DNA from 2 places in the Methylomonas sp. Uni0009 genome. Region 2 is predicted to be linked to the other one. Evidence: predicted binding sites of a transcription regulator. Region 2 holds the regulator's gene; the other holds the start of a gene.
What was found. Region 2 encodes HrcA, which represses chaperone genes, less so after heat shock. Its sites were predicted from a motif close to TNTTAGCACTCNNNNNNNNNGAGTGCTAANA; they were not measured.
Positions count from the first base shown of each region.

Region 1: groES (co-chaperone GroES) is a predicted target of HrcA. The motif match lies at 6,519-6,549, and genes of this name have one in related genera.

Region 1 is NZ_JBTAFN010000001.1:859,660-869,303, reverse strand. Features, by position in the region: gene ACWAU0_RS04035 (hypothetical protein) at 1-10, shown strand, start outside; gene ACWAU0_RS04030 (pyrophosphate--fructose-6-phosphate 1-phosphotransferase) at 82-1,311, shown strand; gene ACWAU0_RS04025 (nuclear transport factor 2 family protein) at 1,398-1,865, opposite strand; gene ACWAU0_RS04020 (TetR/AcrR family transcriptional regulator) at 1,962-2,585, shown strand; gene ACWAU0_RS04015 (cation-transporting P-type ATPase) at 2,553-5,246, opposite strand; gene ACWAU0_RS04010 (hypothetical protein) at 5,436-5,642, shown strand; gene ACWAU0_RS04005 (HesA/MoeB/ThiF family protein) at 5,705-6,451, opposite strand; gene groES (co-chaperone GroES) at 6,657-6,944, shown strand; gene groL (chaperonin GroEL) at 7,001-8,641, shown strand; gene ACWAU0_RS03990 (response regulator) at 8,818-9,564, shown strand.
Region 2 is NZ_JBTAFN010000001.1:2,757,347-2,766,990, forward strand. Features, by position in the region: gene ACWAU0_RS13000 (cobaltochelatase subunit CobN) at 1-3,512, shown strand, start outside; gene ACWAU0_RS13005 (TonB-dependent receptor) at 3,776-6,235, shown strand; gene ACWAU0_RS13010 (glycine zipper 2TM domain-containing protein) at 6,471-6,800, shown strand; gene ACWAU0_RS13015 (hypothetical protein) at 6,866-7,000, shown strand; gene hrcA (heat-inducible transcriptional repressor HrcA) at 7,354-8,394, shown strand; gene grpE (nucleotide exchange factor GrpE) at 8,445-9,083, shown strand; gene dnaK (molecular chaperone DnaK) at 9,155-9,644, shown strand, end outside.

The sequences.
Region 1 (9,644 bases), 1.9 Mb from region 2:
CCGGCGCTGAGACGCGGCGATAGCTGATGGTTGGTACGCCGAGCCATCACACTTTTTCTTAACTTTTTATTTGAAACGCCCATGAACAAACCCAAAAAAGTTGCAATCCTCACGGCCGGCGGTTTGGCGCCTTGCCTGAACTCCGCTATCGGCAGCCTGATTGAACGCTACACAGAAATTGATCCTAGCATCGAAATTATTTGCTACCGTGGCGGCTACAAAGGCCTGCTGCTGGGTGACTCCTATGTCGTGACCGATGAAGTCCGCAAAAAAGCCGGCTTGCTGCAACGTTTCGGCGGTTCAGTAATCGGCAACAGCCGCGTCAAGCTGACCAATATCAAGGACTGCGTGAAACGCGGTTTGGTGAAAGAAGGCGAAGACCCGCAAAAAGTCGCTGCCGACCAGTTAATTAAAGACGGCGTCGATATTCTGCACACTATCGGCGGTGACGATACCAATACTGCGGCGGCCGATTTGGCGGCATTTCTGGCCAAAAACAACTACGGTCTGACCGTGATCGGTTTGCCAAAAACCGTTGATAACGACGTATTCCCGATCAAACAATCCCTGGGTGCCTGGACTGCCGCCGAACAAGGTGCACGTTACTTCATGAACGTGGTGGCCGAGAACAATTCCAACCCACGCATGCTGATCGTCCACGAAGTCATGGGCCGTAACTGTGGTTGGTTGACCGCTGCGACTGCACAGGAATACCGTAAATTGTTGGACCGCGCCGAGTGGCTGCCTGAGCTGGGCTTGTCTCGTGAATCGTATGAAGTGCATGCGGTATTCGTTCCGGAAATGGCTATCGATCTGGAAGCCGAAGCGGCGCGTTTACGCGCGGTGATGGATAAAGTCGATTGCGTGAATATCTTCGTGTCCGAAGGCGCCGGTGTGGAAGCTATCGTTGCCGAACTGCAAGCTAAAGGCCAAGAAGTGCCGCGTGATGCGTTCGGCCACATCAAGCTGGATGCAGTCAATCCAGGCAAATGGTTTGGCGAGCAATTCGCGCAAATGATCGGGGCGGAAAAAACCCTGGTGCAGAAATCCGGTTATTTCGCCCGCGCTGCTGCTGCTAATGTTGATGATATGCGTCTGATCAAATCTTGCGCTGATCTGGCCGTGGAATGCGCGTTTCGCCGCGAATCCGGCGTGATGGGGCATGACGAAGATAACGGCAACGTATTGCGCGCTATCGAGTTTCCACGCATCAAAGGCGGCAAGCCGTTCAATATCGATACTGATTGGTTCACCCAAACGCTGGCGGAAATTGGTCAGAAAAAAGGCGGCAAAGTCGAAGTTAGCCATTAACAAGTTTTTGGCTTGATCATAGGGGCGGATTTATCCGCCCTTTTTTATTTACTGGAAGCGAATAAATTCGCCTCTACCGCCAAGTTTCACAAGCCCAATTCACTTAAACCGGCATGATCGTCTGGTCGCCGGCCCAACGGCCAATGGAATAAGCGGTCATCGGCCTTAATCGGCAAATCGTTGATGCTGGCAAAGCGACGCTGCATGAATCCATACTCGTTAAACTCCCAATTCTCGTTACCGTAGCTGCGAAACCAGTTGCCGGCATCGTCATGCCACTCGTAAGCGAAACGCACCGCGATACGGTTGTCGGTAAAAGCCCATAATTCTTTGATTAGTCGATAATCCAATTCCTTGGCCCATTTGCGCTGTAAAAACTCACGAATTTGCCCGCGACCTACCGGAAACTCGGCGCGATTGCGCCAGCGGCTGTCTTCGGTATACACCTGCACGACGCGGTCCGGATCGCGGCTATTCCAGGCATCTTCTGCCATGCGGACTTTTTGCGTGGCAGTGTCGGCGGTAAAGGGCGGTAGAGGCGGTTTGCTGTCCATCGTTAAGCTCCTGACTGGGGTGAGAAAGTAAGTAGACAGGTTTGTCTACTTGTGGCGATGGTAGCAATTGTAGACAGACTTGTCTACAATCGAAACATGATCTCTGATTCCACCACACTGCTGTCGGACCGCCCGCCTCGCGAGCGGATATTACTGGCCGCGCATGATTTGTTTTATCGCGACGGCATCCGTGCCACCGGCATCGACAAAGTAATTGCCGAATCTGGGGTAACGAAAGTGACGTTCTATCGTTATTTTCCCAGCAAGAATGATTTGATCCGGGCGTTTTTGGCTTATCGGCACGACCTGTGGATGGCCTGGTTTGGCGACGCTTTACAGCGGCACGGTGGCCGGCCGAGTGGTGGCTTAATCCCGCTGGTAGCCACGCTGGAGGAATGGTTTCGCAAGCCTATTTATCGCGGCTGCGCGTTTATCAATACCGTCGCCGAATTGGGCGGCGTGTTGCCTGATGTGCTGGAAATTTGCTACCAGCATAAACAAGATATGGTGCGGGTAATTGCCGAACTGTTGCCGGACGGCCTAAACCGGCAGCAGTTGGCGAATGCGGCTGCGGTGGCGATAGACGGCGCGATTGTTAAAGCGCAGATGGAAGCGCCAGAGGTCGCGGAAAAGCAGTCCCTAAAAAGCTTGGAGACGCTATTAGTTGCACTGAATGCCTTCGCGCAATCAACGCCGGCGGTTAAAGCGCCGGACGACTAGTTTTTCCAGGCCTATCGCTACGTAAATAACCGAGCTAACCCCCAAAATCAACAGCCACTCCTCCCGACCGATTGCCTCGCTGCCGAATAAGGCCTGCATCGTTGGCCAATAGGTAAACAGCAGTTGCAGCAAAATCATGCTGAAGACACCAAAAATCAGCCATAAATTGGAAAAAACGCCGACTCGGAACATCGAGTAATTTAGCGAGCGACAGTTGAATAGGTAAAACAATTCGCCAAACACAAACATATTGACGGCGACTGTGCGGGCCTTAGCTAGGGTTGCGTTTTGCGATAGTTCCCATTCAAACAAGCCGAACGCGCCGGCCAGCAACAATAGGCCGACCAGACAGATACGAAACATTAGGCGTTTGGTCAGGATAGCTTGCTTGGGATTGCGTGGCTTATGGAACATCAGACCCGGTTCCTTGGGTTCGAAAGCCAACATTAAACCCAGCAGTACTGCGGTGGTCATATTGATCCAGAGAATTTGCAGGGGGGTAATCGGCAACGCCACATTGGCGAACACCGCGGCGGTAATCACCAGGCCCTCACCGAGATTGGTCGGTAAGGTCCAGGCGATGAATTTGACCAGATTGTCGAACACGCCGCGGCCTTCTTCGACGGCGGCTTCGATGGTGGCGAAATGATCGTCAGTCAGCACCATGGCCGCCGCTTCTTTGGCGACTTCGGTGCCGCCCATGCCCATCGCCACGCCGATGTTGGCTTGCCGTAGTGCCGGGGCATCGTTGACGCCGTCGCCGGTCATGGCTACCACGTGACCATTGGCCTGCAAGGCTTGCACCAATTGCAACTTTTGCTCCGGCGCGATGCGGGCAAAGACATCGCAGTCTTTGACGTGTTTGCGATAGTCGGCTTCGCTGTAGTGTTGCAAGTCGGCGCCGCTGATCACATGTTCGGTATAGCGCATGTTGAGCTGCTTAGCGATGGCCAGCGCGGTGACGGGATGGTCGCCAGTGATCATCTTCACCGAGATGCCGGCCTTATAACAGGCGGCAATGGCTCGGGCAGCTTCGGGGCGGGGTGGATCGATCATGGCTTGCAAGCCCAAAAAGGTCAGGCCGCCCCCCACTTCGCGGTGTTCAACCGCATCGTCATCATGCTCGAGGCGCGCAAAAGCCAGGACCCTAAGGCCTTGTGAGGCAAACGCTTCGGCTTGTTGGTTCAGGCGGTCTCTATCCAGTGGTACAAGTTGCATGTCGGCGGCAAAGGCCTTGTCGCAGCGCTGTAGCAGGCTTTCCAGCGAGCCTTTTAAATAAATATGCCGGGCGTCTTCGGCCAGGTTGTGATGCAGAGTGGCCATGAATTGGTACGCGGATTCGAACGGAATGGCGTCCAGGCGCGGATGGTCGCCGCTGACGCTGGCTTGATGCAGACCGGCTTTGTGGGCGGCTACCAGCAAGGCGGCCTCGGTAGGGTCGCCTTCGATACGCCAGTTGTCGGTGTCGGCGATTAATCGGGCGTCGTTGCACAGCAGGCCGGCTTTTAAACATTCCAATAGTGCTGGTTTAAGGGACGGGTCGACCGCTTGGTTATGGCTGGTAAATTCACCGTCCGGCGTGTAGCCGCTGCCGCTTACTTCGAATATTTCACCGCCTGCCTGCACGAATTGCACGGTCATTTGGTTTTGCGTCAAGGTGCCGGTTTTGTCGGAGCAAATCACCGTGGTGCTGCCCAGGGTTTCCACCGCCGGCAGTTTGCGGATGATGGCGTTGCGTTTGGCCATACGCGAGACGCCGATAGCCAGCGTAATCGTCAGCGCCGCGGGCAGACCTTCCGGGATGGCGCCGACTGCCAGTGCCACGGAGGCCATGAACATGTCCAGCATGGTTTCACCGCGCCAGACGCCGACCGCAAAGGTAATGGCCGCGCAGCCGACGATCACCCAGAGCAACAATTGACTGAATTGGCTCATTTTTAGCGTTAGCGGCGTTTCCAGCGGTTCGGCGCTGCCGATCAGCTTGTTGATGCGGCCAATCTCGGTGTTATCGCCGGTACTGACCACTACGGCCAGTGCGCTGCCGTAACTGACCAGCGTCGAGGAATACGCCATATTGGCGCGATCAGCCAATAAAGTGCCTGCTGGCAGCGTTTGTGCCTGTTTTTCCACCGGCACTGATTCGCCGGTTAGCGCGGATTCGTCGATTTTCAGTTCGCGGCTTTGCAAGAGGCGCAGATCGGCAGGCACCTTGTCGCCGGATTGCAGGAATACCAAATCGCCGGGAACTAACTCGGCAGCAGCAATACTTCGGCGCTGGCCGTCACGCAGGACGTTGCTGCTGATATTCAAGGTCTGAGCCAGGGCGTTAATGGCTTTCAGCGCGTTCGCTTCCTGAACGAAGCCGATCACCGCATTGATAATGACCACACCGAAGATGACGCTACTGTCGGTCCATTCCTCTAAAAAAGCGGTGGTGGCCGCGGAAAACAGCAGGATGTAGATCAAGGGCTGATGAAATTGCGCCAATAGCAAAAGCAAAGGGCCTTTGCCGCGGCGAGCGGTCAGGCGGTTGGCGCCGCTAGTCGCTCGGCGTTTTTGCGCTTCCTCGCTGCTCAGGCCTTGACCCAGCTCTACGCCGAAATGCGTTAATACGGTTTCCGGCGTTTGGCTGTGCCAGTTGGCTTTAGGGTAATGGTCCATATGCTCAGATTGATAGTTGAAAATGGCGTTGGCGTAGTTGCCCCAAGGCTAAATTAGCCTGAGGTTAAAACCATAAGTTGACAAAGAATACTTTGTGCTTGTTCCCTAAAAGGGATGGGGTTATAGTCCATGCCCGAGGTCTATGGCCTCATTCTAAATTAAAATAAAAACAAATAGTTGGAGGTATATATGGGCGGAGTTATCGAATTAGTGGTGTTGATGTTGATTATTGCCATCTTCGCTTTCGCACCGTTGGGGTATTTCATTTACATGTACACCATGAAGAATGGCGAACCGTTCGGCGACATCGAGCCGCACGGCGATAGCGATTCGGCGCTATTGAGAAATGTCAGCAAAGCCATTCTGATGGTTAAAGGCAAACTGGGAAAAAATTAATTACGTCTTATTTGCCAGCAATAGAAAGCCGGGATTAGCCCGGCTTTTTTATGCGGATTGGCTTATTTCTCGCCACAGCTCGGGCAATGTGGGTTTTTCTTCAAGCGCATGCTGTGCCATTCCATACTCAGTCCATCCAGCAACAGTAAGCGGCCCGTTAATGTGCTGCCGGTGTTGACTATCAGCTTTATCGTTTCCAAGGCCTGTATGCTGCCGACGATGCCGGTGATCGGCGCAATCACGCCGTTGCGGGCGCAATTTTGCAATTCCTCGCCATCGCTTTGATAAAGACAGTTATAGCACGGGCTATCGTTTAACCCTGGGGTAAATACGCTGACTTGACCCTCAAAGCGGATCGCCGCGCCGGATACCAATGGGGTTTGTTGGTCTACGCAAGCCTTATTGATGGCAAAGCGGGTGGTGAAATTATCGCTACAGTCCAGCACTACGTCGGCGTCAGCCACTTCTGCAAGTAGCTGTTCGCCGGCTAATCGCTGTTTGCGAGCCAATACTTTTACGCCCGGATTAATTTTTTCCAAAGTCTGTTGGGTTGAAATAACTTTATCCAACCCTATATCGCTGGTGTAGTGAGCAATCTGGCGTTGCAAATTGGTCAAATCGACTTGGTCGTCGTCGTAGACGGTGATCTGGCCGACACCGGCCGAAGCCAGGTACATTGAGGCAGGCGAGCCCAAACCGCCGGCACCGACGATTAATACTTTGGCATCGAGCAATTTTTGCTGACCGGCAATATCGATTTGCGGCAGCATGATTTGCCGGCTGTAACGGAGTAATTGTTCGTCGTTCATAGTGTGTATGGCTTGGGTAAGGCGCAGATGATGCCAAAGAGCTTGACAGAGTGCAAAAGCCGGATATTATTAGCACTCGTTGCTAGAGAGTGCTAATAAAACTGAGGCCGCTTAAAAGCTCGCTTCCTCCGTAAGGGGTAGCTGTTTTTTAAATCGCTTTACACAGTTTTTAACCTTTAACTTTATCTACATTAAGGAGACATTGATGAAAATTCGTCCGTTACATGACCGTATTGTCGTAAAACGTGTTGAGGAAGAAACCAAAACCGCAGGCGGCATCGTGTTGCCGGGTTCAGCTGCTGAAAAACCTAGCGAAGGCGAAGTGTTGGCAGTAGGTTCAGGTAAACCGTTAGACAACGGCCAAGTACGTGCCCTGGAAGTTAAAGTTGGCGACCGCGTGTTGTTCGGCAAATATTCCGGCACCGAAGTTAAAGTCGATGGCGAGCAATACATCGTCATGCGCGAAGAAGACATCATGGGTGTTTTGGGTTAAGCCCAACTCGTTCGACACACTCTTTTTCAATTTAACCAATATCTCAGGAATAAGAAATGGCAGCAAAAGACGTAAAATTTGGTGGCGACGCGCGTGCACTGATGGTGGCAGGCGTTAACGTTCTGGCAAATGCAGTAAAAGTGACTTTGGGTCCAAAAGGCCGCAACGCTGTATTGGATAAAAGCTTCGGCGCTCCAACCATCACCAAAGACGGTGTATCGGTAGCCAAAGAAATCGAATTGAAAGACAAATTCGAAAACATGGGCGCGCAAATGGTCAAAGAAGTGGCTTCAAAAACTTCTGACGTAGCTGGCGACGGTACTACGACTGCGACCGTTCTGGCGCAAGCCATCGTTAACGAAGGTTTGAAATCAGTCGCAGCGGGCATGAACCCAATGGACCTGAAACGCGGCATTGATTTGGCAGTCACCACAGCGGTTGCGGCGATCGAAAAAGCGGCTACGCCTTGCAGCGACAGCAAAGCGATCGCGCAAGTAGGTACCATCTCGGCTAACTCCGACGAATCAGTCGGTGCGATCATTGCCGAAGCGATGGAAAAAGTCGGTAAAGAAGGCGTCATCACCGTTGAAGAAGGCACCGGCCTGAACAACGAGCTGGACGTTGTAGAAGGTATGCAATTCGACCGCGGCTATTTGTCTCCATACTTCATCAACAAACAAGAAAGCATGAGCGTCGAATTGGACGATCCTTTCGTGCTGTTGTATGACAAAAAAATCTCCAACATTCGCGAAATGTTGCCTATTTTGGAAGGCGTGGCTAAATCCGGCCGTTCTTTGTTGATCATCGCGGAAGACGTTGAAGGCGAAGCCTTGGCAACGCTGGTTGTCAACAACATGCGCGGTATCGTTAAAGTGGCTGCCGTTAAAGCGCCTGGTTTTGGTGACCGTCGTAAAGCCATGCTGGAAGACATCGCGGTGTTGACCGGCGGTGTAGTCATTTCTGAAGAAGTAGGTCTGTCTTTGGAAAAAGCCGACATCAGCCAATTGGGTACTGCCAAACGTGTCCAAATCAACAAAGAAAACACCACCATCATCGACGGTGCCGGCAACGAAGATCAAATCAAAGGCCGCGTCGCGCAAATTCGCGCTCAAGCTGATGATGCGACTTCCGATTACGACCGTGAGAAATTGCAAGAGCGTCTGGCCAAACTGGCTGGCGGTGTCGCGGTGATCAAAGTCGGCGCTGCGACCGAAGTGGAAATGAAAGAGAAGAAAGCCCGCGTTGAAGACGCGCTGCATTCAACTCGCGCCGCGGTTGAAGAGGGTGTGGTTGCCGGTGGCGGTACCGCGCTGATCCGTGCACTGTCTGCCCTGGACGGCCTGAAAGGCATCAACCACGACCAAGATGTAGGTATCAGCATCCTGCGCCGTGCTATGGAAGAGCCTTTGCGTCAAATCGTCAGCAACGCCGGTGATGAAGCGTCTGTGGTTCTGAATGAAGTGAAAAAAGGCACCGGTAACTTCGGTTACAACGCTGCTACCGGCGAATACGGCGACATGATCGCCATGGGTATTTTGGACCCTGCGAAAGTGACCCGTTCTGCCTTGCAAAACGCCGCATCGGTTGCTGGCCTGATGATCACCACCGAAGTGATGATTGCCGATGCACCATCCGACAGCAAAGCCCCTGCAATGCCTGATATGGGCGGCATGGGCGGTATGGGCGGCATGATGTAATCGCCTTCGGCCTTGGCCTGAAAACCCCGGTTGCCGCAAGGTGCCGGGGTTTTTTATTGCCTGGCGCTTTGGGTGTGGAACGGTTTACGATGGTTTGCCGCACTATAGATTGATTTTTGCCGCGAAACATTCGATAACGGCATCAGCAAATTATTCACAGCTCGAAGCTATTAACCATGACCAACGATTTTTCGATTCTGATCGCCGACGACAATGAAATCAATCTATGGTTGTTACGCGAACAGTTGGAATACTGGACGACCAATATCACCTCGGCAAAAGACGGGCGGGAGGCCTGGCAATTGTTGCAAGAACGCCGCTACGACTTCATCTTTCTGGATGTGAACATGCCGTTTTTGAGTGGTTTCGATGTCGCCGCCAATTTGCGCGGCACCGAAAACTACAATCGGCAAACGCCGGCAGTCGCCGTCACGGCTCACGCGCAAAATCAGCAGCAGGAACGGGCAATTGCAGCCGGGTTTAACGAATGTCTGGTCAAGCCGGTCCGCCTTTATCAATTGGAACAACTATTGGTGCGTTGGCGGCAACACGAGCCAGTGAATGCCGAGTATTATGCCGGGCAACTTTTGCGTAAAGCCCAGGATAACAGGCAGTTGAGCCAAATCCTAATGGCCAAATTATTTGACCAGTTGCCGGGGTTGATACTTGAGATCGAGCGGGCTGTGGACAATCGCTTGCTGCAACAGGCTTGGGAGTTGAACCATAAACTGCATGGTACCTTTTGTTTTTACGATTTTGCCGACTGCCTGGCGGTCGTCGAGAACTTGCAAAAAGCGTTGGCACAAGCCGACGCAGAGTTGGCGCAACAGCGCTTTAATAAAATGAAAATTAAGCTGATTCGGCTGTTGGATAACCAGGATCAAGTTCTGAAATGTCTCGGTGACGATGACGCCATATTATGACCAAGGTGACACTCGCGTGGCTCTAATTTGGCCGCTTTTATCGGCTGCGGCGCTTTGGCGTTCGACGCGCCCGCGCAAAT
Region 2 (9,644 bases):
TGGCCAAATTCAAAAACGTCCAGGCCGACATTGCGCCGCCGCAAGCCCAACCGGAGATCGGCGCCTTCGATGTGCGCAGTAATAAGCTGTTTGCCGATTTCGACAGCTATCAAAAAGCTTACGCGGGTTTCAAAGCAGGCCAACCGTGGATAGCCATTTTGTTTTACCGTTCCTCGGCGCTGTCCGGCCAGACCGATACGGTAAAAACTCTTGCCGAAAATCTGGAGGCCAAGGGCTACAACGTGTTGCCGGCGTTCGGTTATCCCTACGACAAAACCCTGGAAAAAATGCTGGTCGACGGCAACGGCAAATCCCGCGTCGAAGCCATCGCCGCGTTGGCTCTTAAAATCGGTGCCAGCCCGGACAAAACCGTGCCGACCTTGACCCGCTTGGGCGTGCCGGTATTGAACGGCATCGCCTTGAACAGCCAAAGCCAGGCGCAATGGACCGAATCGGCCACCGGCCTGGATGTGATGGAACGGGCTTGGCAAGTGGCCTTGCCGGAATTTGCCGGCGAAATCGCCCCGACCGTAGTCGCCAGCAAAGAAAGCGTGCACGATAAAGCCACCGGCCAGGATTTCGTCCGGGAAACGCCGATTCCGGAACGCATCTCCCGTTATGCCGACCGCCTGGATAAATGGGCGAAGTTGCGGCATACCGCCAACGCCGACAAAAAAGTCGCGCTGCTGTATTACAACTACCCGCCCGGCAAGGAAAACATCGGCGCCTCGTATTTGAACGTGCTGCCTGAATCGCTGTTGAACATCATGCAGCGCATGCGTCAGGAAGGTTACCAATTGGGTGATGCGCCGACAGACGGCGCAGCCTTGAAAGCCGCCGTGAAGAACCACGGTATCAATCTGGGTAACTGGGAGCCGGGCGCGATTGCCGAAGCCGCCGCCAGCGGCCGCGCGGTGTTGTTGCCGATCGAAGATTACCAAAAATGGTTCGCCACGTTGCCGGAAACCTTTAAAGCCGCCATGCTCAAGTCTTGGGGCAAACCGGAAGACAGCAAAATCGGCGCCTGGACCGATACTAAAGGTAAACACTTTTTGATCCTGCCTGCGCTGCAATACGGCAACTTGCTGCTGGCACCGCAACCGTCGCGCGGCTGGGAGCAGGACGTCAAAAAGCTGTATCACGACGTGACCATGCCGCCGCACCATCAATACGTAGCGTTTTATCTGTGGTTGCAAAAAGGCTACCGCGCCGACGCGATGATCCACCTGGGCACTCACGCCACCCACGAATGGCTGTCCGGCAAGGAAGTCGGATTCACCGCCGCCGATCCCGGCGAAATTTTGATGGCCGACGTGCCGCAAATTTACCCCTACATCATGGACGACGTCGGCGAAGCTTTGCAGGCCAAGCGCCGAGCGATGGCCACCATCATTTCGCATATGACGCCGCCGCTGGACAAGGCCGACTTGAATCCGGAGCTGGCCAAACTGGCCGGCTTATTGGACGACTACAATGTCGCTGCGCAAAAAAGCGAGCAACTGGCGAAGATTCGTTTGGACGAGATCAATCAAATCGCCGCCAAGGCCGGCTTGTTGAAGGACCTGAAAATGGAGCGAGCCGAAGACGAGGAGCAACTGGAAGAACTGGAGCATTATTTAAAGGAAATCCGCGAAAAGAAAGTGCCGATGGGTTTGCATACTTTTGGCAAAGCGCCGGACGAAGCGGCCAGGCAGCGTTTCGCCGAAGCCATCGTCGCCCGCGATCCGAAATTGAAAGGCGAGGCTTTAAAGCAAAAAATCCAGGCTACCGCCAAACTGATTGCCGATAGCGCCAACGCCGAAATGAACGCGCTGATGGATGCGCTGGCCGGCCGCTACATCCCCGCTGGCAGTGGCGGCGACCCGTTGCGCAACCCGGACGCCTTGCCGACCGGTAAGGATTTGTACGGTTTCGATCCGTCGCGGATTCCCAGCGAAGCGGTTTACAACGAAGGCGCGCGGCTAGCCGAGCAAGTGGTCGCCGACTTTAAAAAGCAGCACGGCCACTATCCCGAGCGCTTGGTGTTCAATTTGTGGGGCGTGGAAAGCTCGCGCCATGAAGGCGTGATGGAAGCCGAAATCATGCATCTTCTCGGCGTCAAACCGCACTGGGACGAACGCGGCCGTACCCAGGGCGTGGACGTGATTGCTCGCGACAAACTGGGCCGGCCTCGCGTCGATGTCACCATCATCCCGTCCGGCTTGTACCGGGATTTGTTTGCCTCGGTGATCAAACTACTGGATCAAGCCGAAACCGCCGCCCAAGCCCAGGACGAGCCGGATAATCCGTTACGCCGGCATATCCAGGAAACCCAGGCCGAATTGGTCAAGCGCGGCTTGAAGCCGGAGGAAGCGCTAGACATGGCCTCGGCCCGCTTGTTCAGCGTGCCGTCCGGCGCTTACGGCACCAATCTGGACCGAGCGATTCCGTTGTCCAATACCTGGACCGACGAAAAGCAACTGGCCGACGTGTTCTTTAACCGCATGCACCACGTCTACGGCCGCGGTCATTGGGGCGAAGCAGCCAGCAAGGACGCGACGCTGGCGGTGGACTTGTTCAAATTGTCGTTGAAGGATACCGATGCGGTGATCCACAGCCGCTCCAGCAACGTCTACGCCACACTGGACGGTGACGACTTCTTCCAATATCTGGGCGGTACCGCGATGGCGGCAAGGCAAGTGAACGGCAAAACCCCGGAAGTGTTGGTCGCCGATCTGGCTGACCCAACTGCGGCCAAGACCATGAGTTTGGAGCGTTATCAGGGGCGGGAGATGCAGAGTCGCTACCTGAACCCGAAGTGGATAGAGTCGATGTTGAAGGAAGGTTACGCCGGCGCCCGCTTCATCAATATGGTCGCGGAAAACCTGTGGGGCTGGCAGGTGACGGTGCCGGAAGCGGTTGGCGCCGAAAAATGGCAAGCCATGTACGAGACCTATGTCGAGGACAAATACCAGCTCGACATCCAGAAAAAGTTCGAGCAAGCCGACAACTTGCTGGCTTATCAGGCCATGGTGGATCGGATGCTGGTAGCGATCAACAAAGGTTATTGGCAGGCCGATCCGGCGGTGAAAGCCAAGCTGGAGCAGGTTAACCGGGAAGTCATCGCCAAGGCCGGCGTGGCCTGCAACAAGGACACCTGCAGCAGCCCGGAGATCACCAAGCTGGCCGAGCAACAGGATGCGGCCAAAGCCGCCAAAGCCGCCAAAGCCGCCGCGCCCGGTGCGCAAGCGCAGCCACCGGCACCCGTAGCGGCTCAAACGCCACCGCAGCCTACTCAATCTCAACAGCCGCCAGCCGCTCAGCAACCGCAGGCTCAAGCACAAGCCGCGCCGGATGCCGCCAAGCCTCTGGAAGGTTATGAGATGGAAGAGAAAAAAGCCGCCAGCGAAAGCACTGAACAGCAACAAACCTTGAGTTCGGCGCAGAGCTGGTGGTTGAGTTTTGCGATCTTGCTGTTGTTTGTTGCCGGTTATTGGCACGGCAGTTGGGAACAGCGGAAGGACAAAGCCTAGCGCTTGGCTGGAAAAACCCTGGCCTCCTTGTTACAGCGAGGGCGGTAACTCAGGAAATTCGGCAGCCATCATCCCCGTTTTCGTTGGGATGATGGCCACAGGGATTTTAGGGGGCTCACGTAGGCTCGATATGAATAGTAGCGTGGCGCCTCAGGGGGGAAATTCAAGTAGGGGCCTGTTCTTGATGTAAGAAGAATTAAAAATAAATCTAACATGACCATGAAGCGCCGTTTTTTAAAGGTGCATTACCGGAGGAATCAACTTTGTCTCGTTTACACGTAATAACGCTGTTGGCCCTGGCCAATTTGGCTTACAGCAATCAAATCCTGGCAGAAGATAGCGATCAAAGCGCCGTGGGGCCAGCCGAAACCGCTAAGACCGACAATCCGGCCAGCAACGATGAGTCGCTGGGCACGATGGTGGTGACCGCCACGCGCTCGGAAATCAGTGCATCGATGGCGCCGGCCAATGTCAGTGTCATCACCACCGAAAATACCGAAAACCGCCTGACCCAACGGATTGGTGATGCGTTGAAGGACGTGCCGGGGATATATTTGCGGGGTAGTGCTTATGGTACGAGTATGCCAGGCTCCAGCTTAAGTTCCTCAGCATTTCATGGTGTCAGTGGTACCAATCGATCACTGTTCCTGGTTGACGGCTTGCCGGTGAATCTGCCCAATAATGGCAGCGTCGATTGGAACATTCTGAATATGGACGACGCTCAGCAAGTGGAATATGTCCCTGGACCCTTTTCAGCGCTGTACGGTAGTGGCGCGATGGGCGGTGTACTGAATGTGATCTCCAAAGTCCCCACTAAGCGCGAAGGGCTTCTGTCCTTTGGTGCCGGTGGCGCGGCTGTTGATCAATGGGGCATCAAAGGCCGTTACCGGGATCGTTTTGAAAACGGCGTGGGGATTTCCGTGACCTTCAACCACATGGATAGCGATAACTGGGCGGTGTCGGATTACGTGACGGCTTCGCCGGCCAGCTTTACGCCATCGGCTACAGCGATACCGAATGCGGTAGTCAGAGCGAACACGGCTACCGCGTTAAGAAACGCCTCGACACCGGTATTCGGTGCCATTCCGACCGCAACCACCCAAGGTGGCTCGACCTACATCATAGGTGATAAAGGGGATCGCCCTTGGGAGCAGAACACCGCTTCCTTGCATCTATATTACGATTTGACTGATAGCACCGAGATTGATGGCGGGATGAGCTGGAGCCGCAGCGAAACCAGCGCAGGGACGTTTAACAGTTATTTGACCACTGCCGGAGGCTCGCCAATAGCAATCGCTACCGGAAACCCCACTGTCAATTCAGTCGCCAGCGTGGCCGGCCTGGCACAAAGCAACAACCTTAATCTAAATGGGCAGCGACTGAATGTCTACGAGCAGCAATTTCTGCATTTTTTGCCGTCAGTAGAAGACACTCGCCGCTATTTTGCCCACCTGAAACATGATTTTGGGCATGACGTGAAATTGAATGTTGATTTTCAATACATGGATCACGAGACTTATTCGCCTAGCCCAAACAGTGCGGCGTTCGACGATACCTTAAGCGGCGGTAGAGGCCAGCTAACCGTTACGCCTAGCCAACGGATTGACGGTAACGTGGCATTGCGCTTCCCGTTTTTGTGGGATCAACGTAACTTTGTCACGGTCGGTTTTGGTGCTAACCACAATAATTTAGAAGGTCAAAAACGTTTGGCCTTGAGTAATTGGCAAGATTGGTCCTCAGTGACGAATACTGTTTACGATGGCAAGGGCGAGTCGAGTATTTACTCCGCCTTTATTCAGGACGAAATTTGGTTGCGTAAAAACTTGATTGCTCATCTTGGCGTGCGTTACGACGACTGGTCAACTTCCGGTTCCATCGTACAAAAGGCTACCGTCACTTCCACGGGTACCACCACTAACCTGACGCAAACTTACAGCGAACGTTCCGTGTCGCAATTCAATCCCAAATTTAGTTTGACCTGGTTGCCGGCGGATGGCTACAAGCTGTTTGCTTCAACCGGTTGGGCATTCCGTCCACCCACCAACTCGGATTTGTATTCGACATCGCAAACGGCTAGCGGCAGTGTTTTTACCTTGACGCAAGCCGGGCCGAATTTAAAACCGGAAACCATGTATTCATGGGAAGTTGGTGGAGAGGCCACCCCTATTGAGGGTACAACGATTGCCGCGACTTATTTTCATCACTACATTTCTGATTTGATTTACCGCAAAGATACGACATTAAGCGCAACCAATCGACTTCAGGAGCGGCAAAATGCGGGTGAAGCGGAGGTTGAAGGCGTGGAGGCCAAATTAAGGCAGAAATTGTATTGGGACTGGCTGCATTTTACGGGAACCTACACCTTAAACGACTCGATAATTACCAAGAACGAGGCGAATCCACTGTCGGTTGGCAAGCAGATGGTGTTGTTGCCGGAGACCATGTTCAGTGGCGGCTTGGATGTCAAATATGAGCAGTGGAGCGGTGGCATTATTGGGCGCTATGTCAGCCAGCAGTATACGAACGACCAAAATCTGGATCAAAGGGCCGGCGTCCCCGGCAGTTACGACCCTTATTTTCTGGTCGATACCCGTATTGCTTATCAAGCGACGAAAAATATCGATCTGTCGTTTTCGGTGAATAATCTGTTGGATCGGGAATATTCCTCTTTTTATCAACAAGCCGGCCGCACCGTTTATGGGGAAGTGTCTTACAGCTTTTAATGTGTGTGACTGTCGCTCCAGGTGCAATCTGCTCCGGATATTCGCAAAGCGAAGATCCGGAGTAATGGCTGTTGGCAGTTTATAGCCCTCGCTTAGCGTGCACAGTTCACAAAAATTGGCAATGTAAGCGCCGACTTTGTTGTCTTCATCTGTTCTTAATCTTTTCCTAATCAAGACTTAAACATTGCTCTCTAGAATCAACTCATAGATAAATTATTCTCGATAAAGGGGATTTATGTTTAGAGTGGCAAGTGTCGTTGTAATTAGTCTGTTGGTTTCGCCGTTAGCGATGGCAGATGGGCATGGACGAGGTCATCACAAACATCACCACCATGACCGGTACGTCGAGGTCGAGCGGGTGTATGTACCGGGGAGGGTTACGCAGTACGTCCCGGCACCGCCGCCCGCACCGCGCTACAACAGTTACGACCAACGCTCCACTCAGGGCTTGGTAGGCGGCGCGTTAGGCAGTGCGGCGGGTTACGAGATGAGTAGAGGCGACCCGTTGGGAGCCGGCATCGGTGCCGCCGCCGGCGCCTGGATCGGCAACAGTATGAGCCGTTAATCAGCTACCGCCAATCAATTAACCGGTTTTGAATTTTTGGATGACTCATGCGACAGGAGGACAAAATGAGAATAAAAAATGGTAAAAAATATCAACAAGAGCAATACAGCAGAGTAGAAAAGTTATTGAATGTATTGTTGTTTTTTGTCGTTGCCTACTATAGCTACTATGTGTTGTCTTTCTCCCAAATGGGGGCTTGAGACCACTGGCGGTTGCGGTTTATTGGCCGTTTGCGTTCCTGCCATACAGTCCGGATAAGCAAACGCTAGATCGAATTAGAACCCTGCAAGTCCCAGACTTGCAGGGTTTTTTATTGCCGGTTGTTGGGCAATATCGAAGATACATCTAAAAATCGTAATTCCTGAACAAACTGCCCATCGATCCGTTCTCCACGACACGGGGGCTTCGGATATTCAATCCCAGCCCTTGATTGTGCTGGCTGCGCTTAGTTTATTCATAACCTGTTCAAGCCGTTGACAAGGCCGAACCCAGCTGATAGCTTTGCTGTCTGGCACTCACCAATATCGAGTGCTAACGGAATTTGGGGGATGACGTGGCTGGCGGACAAGATTTAAACGAAAGATCGCTGTATTTATTAAAAACCTTGGTTGAGCGTTATATTCAGGACGGTCAGCCTGTTGGTTCGCGTTTGTTATCTAAAGATCCGCAGTTAAAGCTGAGCCCCGCCAGCATTCGCAATGTGATGGCGGATCTGGAAGAGATGGGTTTGATCCATTCCCCGCACACATCCGCCGGCCGAGTCCCGACCGTGAGCGGCTATCGTTTATTTGTCGACAGTTTGTTAACCGTCAAGCCGCTGGCATCCAGCGAATTGGATCAACTGCAACATGGCCTGAAAGGCGAGGCGGATAAAGCCAGCGACGTGTTGAGCAAGGCTTCTAAATTGCTGTCAGACGTGACGAGGATGGCCGGCGTGGTGACTTTGCCGCGCCGAGAAAGCGTCACATTGCGGCATATCGAATTCCTGCCGATGTCCAATACCCGAGTGTTGGTGATTTTCGTCACTGACGACCAGGAAGTGCACAATAAAATTATTCATACCCACAAGCAATTCAGTCCTGCGGAATTACAACAGGCTGCCAACTATTTGAATTCGGTTTATTCCGGCCGCAGCTTGGCGAAAATTCGCGATTTGGTGGTGCGGGAGATGGAGCTCGATCAGCGGCAGGTCAATCAAGGCATGATGGACGCGGTGAACATGGCGCAGCTGACCTTCAGCGAACAACCCAACGACGACTATGTGTTGAGCGGCGAAACCAATCTAATGGGCTTTTCCGAGTTGTCGGATATGGAACGACTCAAACAGTTGTTCGAAGCTTTTAGCCAAAAGCGCGGCGTCATTCATTTATTGGATCAGTGTCTACAGGCCGAAGGCGTGCAGATTTTTATCGGTGAAGAGTCCGGCTATAGCGCATTCGATCATTGCAGCCTGGTGACGGCGCCTTATTCAGTGAATGACGAAGTGGTGGGGGTGTTGGGCGTGATCGGCCCCACCCGAATGGCGTATGAAAAAGTGATTCCGTTCGTGGATGTGACGGCAAAATTATTGGGCGCGGCCTTGAATCCGAAATAAATGGCCCTATCGTTAGGCCAACTAAAAAATTTAGAACCATGGAGTAAGTAATGAGTCATCAGCAATCTAGCCACGAACCCCAATCGGATAGCGATTTGATCGCCGAAGTTTTGGAACAAACCAAGCCAATCGACGCCGACGAACAGTCAACCGAAGCCTCTGGTGCCGCCCCAGTCACTGTGGAAGCCTTGCAGGAACAATTGGAGCAGGCTCAGCAACAAGCTGCTGCGAATCTGGATAAAGCCATCCGCACGATGGCCGAGATGGAAAATTTAAAAAAGCGCGTGCAAAAAGACTTGGACGACGAACGCAAATACGGTCTGGCCAAATTTGCGAAAGAATTGCTGAGTGTTCTGGATAGTTTGGAATTAGGCCTGCAAGCGGCAACCGGCGATAGCCCGGAGATAGTGAAACTACGCGAAGGCAGTGAATTGACCATCAAACAATTCGAGTCGGTATTTGCCAAATTTAATATCGAAACCGTCGACCCCATCGGTCAAGCATTCAATCCGGAATTGCACCAAGCGATGGTCATGCAGCCAAGTGCCACCGCCCAACCCAATACCGTATTAAACGTCTTCCAAAAAGGCTATGTGTTGAACGGCCGTTTATTGCGCCCTGCCATGGTGGTGGTGGCGAAAGCCGAGGACAAACCAGCCGATAGCGCAAAAATCGATGAGCAGGCTTGAAATTAAGACGATCAACCGCATATCGCTAACAACTTTTTAATTTATTACCAATTCAAGTCTGGAGAATATCAATGGGCAAAATGATCGGCATCGATTTAGGAACCACCAACTCCTGCGTCGCAGTCCTGGAAAACGGCACCGCGCGGGTTATCGAAAACAGCGAAGGCGCGCGCACCACGCCTTCCATCATCGCTTTCACCGGCGACAACGAAGTGTTGGTCGGTCAGTCCGCCAAGCGTCAGGCGGTGACCAACCCTGAAAATACCTTGTTCGCGATCAAACGCTTGATCGGCCGCCGTTTTAAAGAAGACGCGGTACAAAAAGACATCAAAATGGTGCCTTATAAAATTATGGAAGCCAATAACGGTGACGCCTGGGTGGAATGTCACGGTAAAAAAATGGCGCCGCCGGAAGTATCATCACGGGTGCTGATGAAACTGAAAAAAGACGCGGAAGCGTTTTTGGGCGAAGAAGTCACCGAAGCGGTCATCACCGTGCCTGCGTACTTCAACGACTCGCAACGTCAAGCGACTAAAGACGCCGGCCGTATCGCCGGTCTTG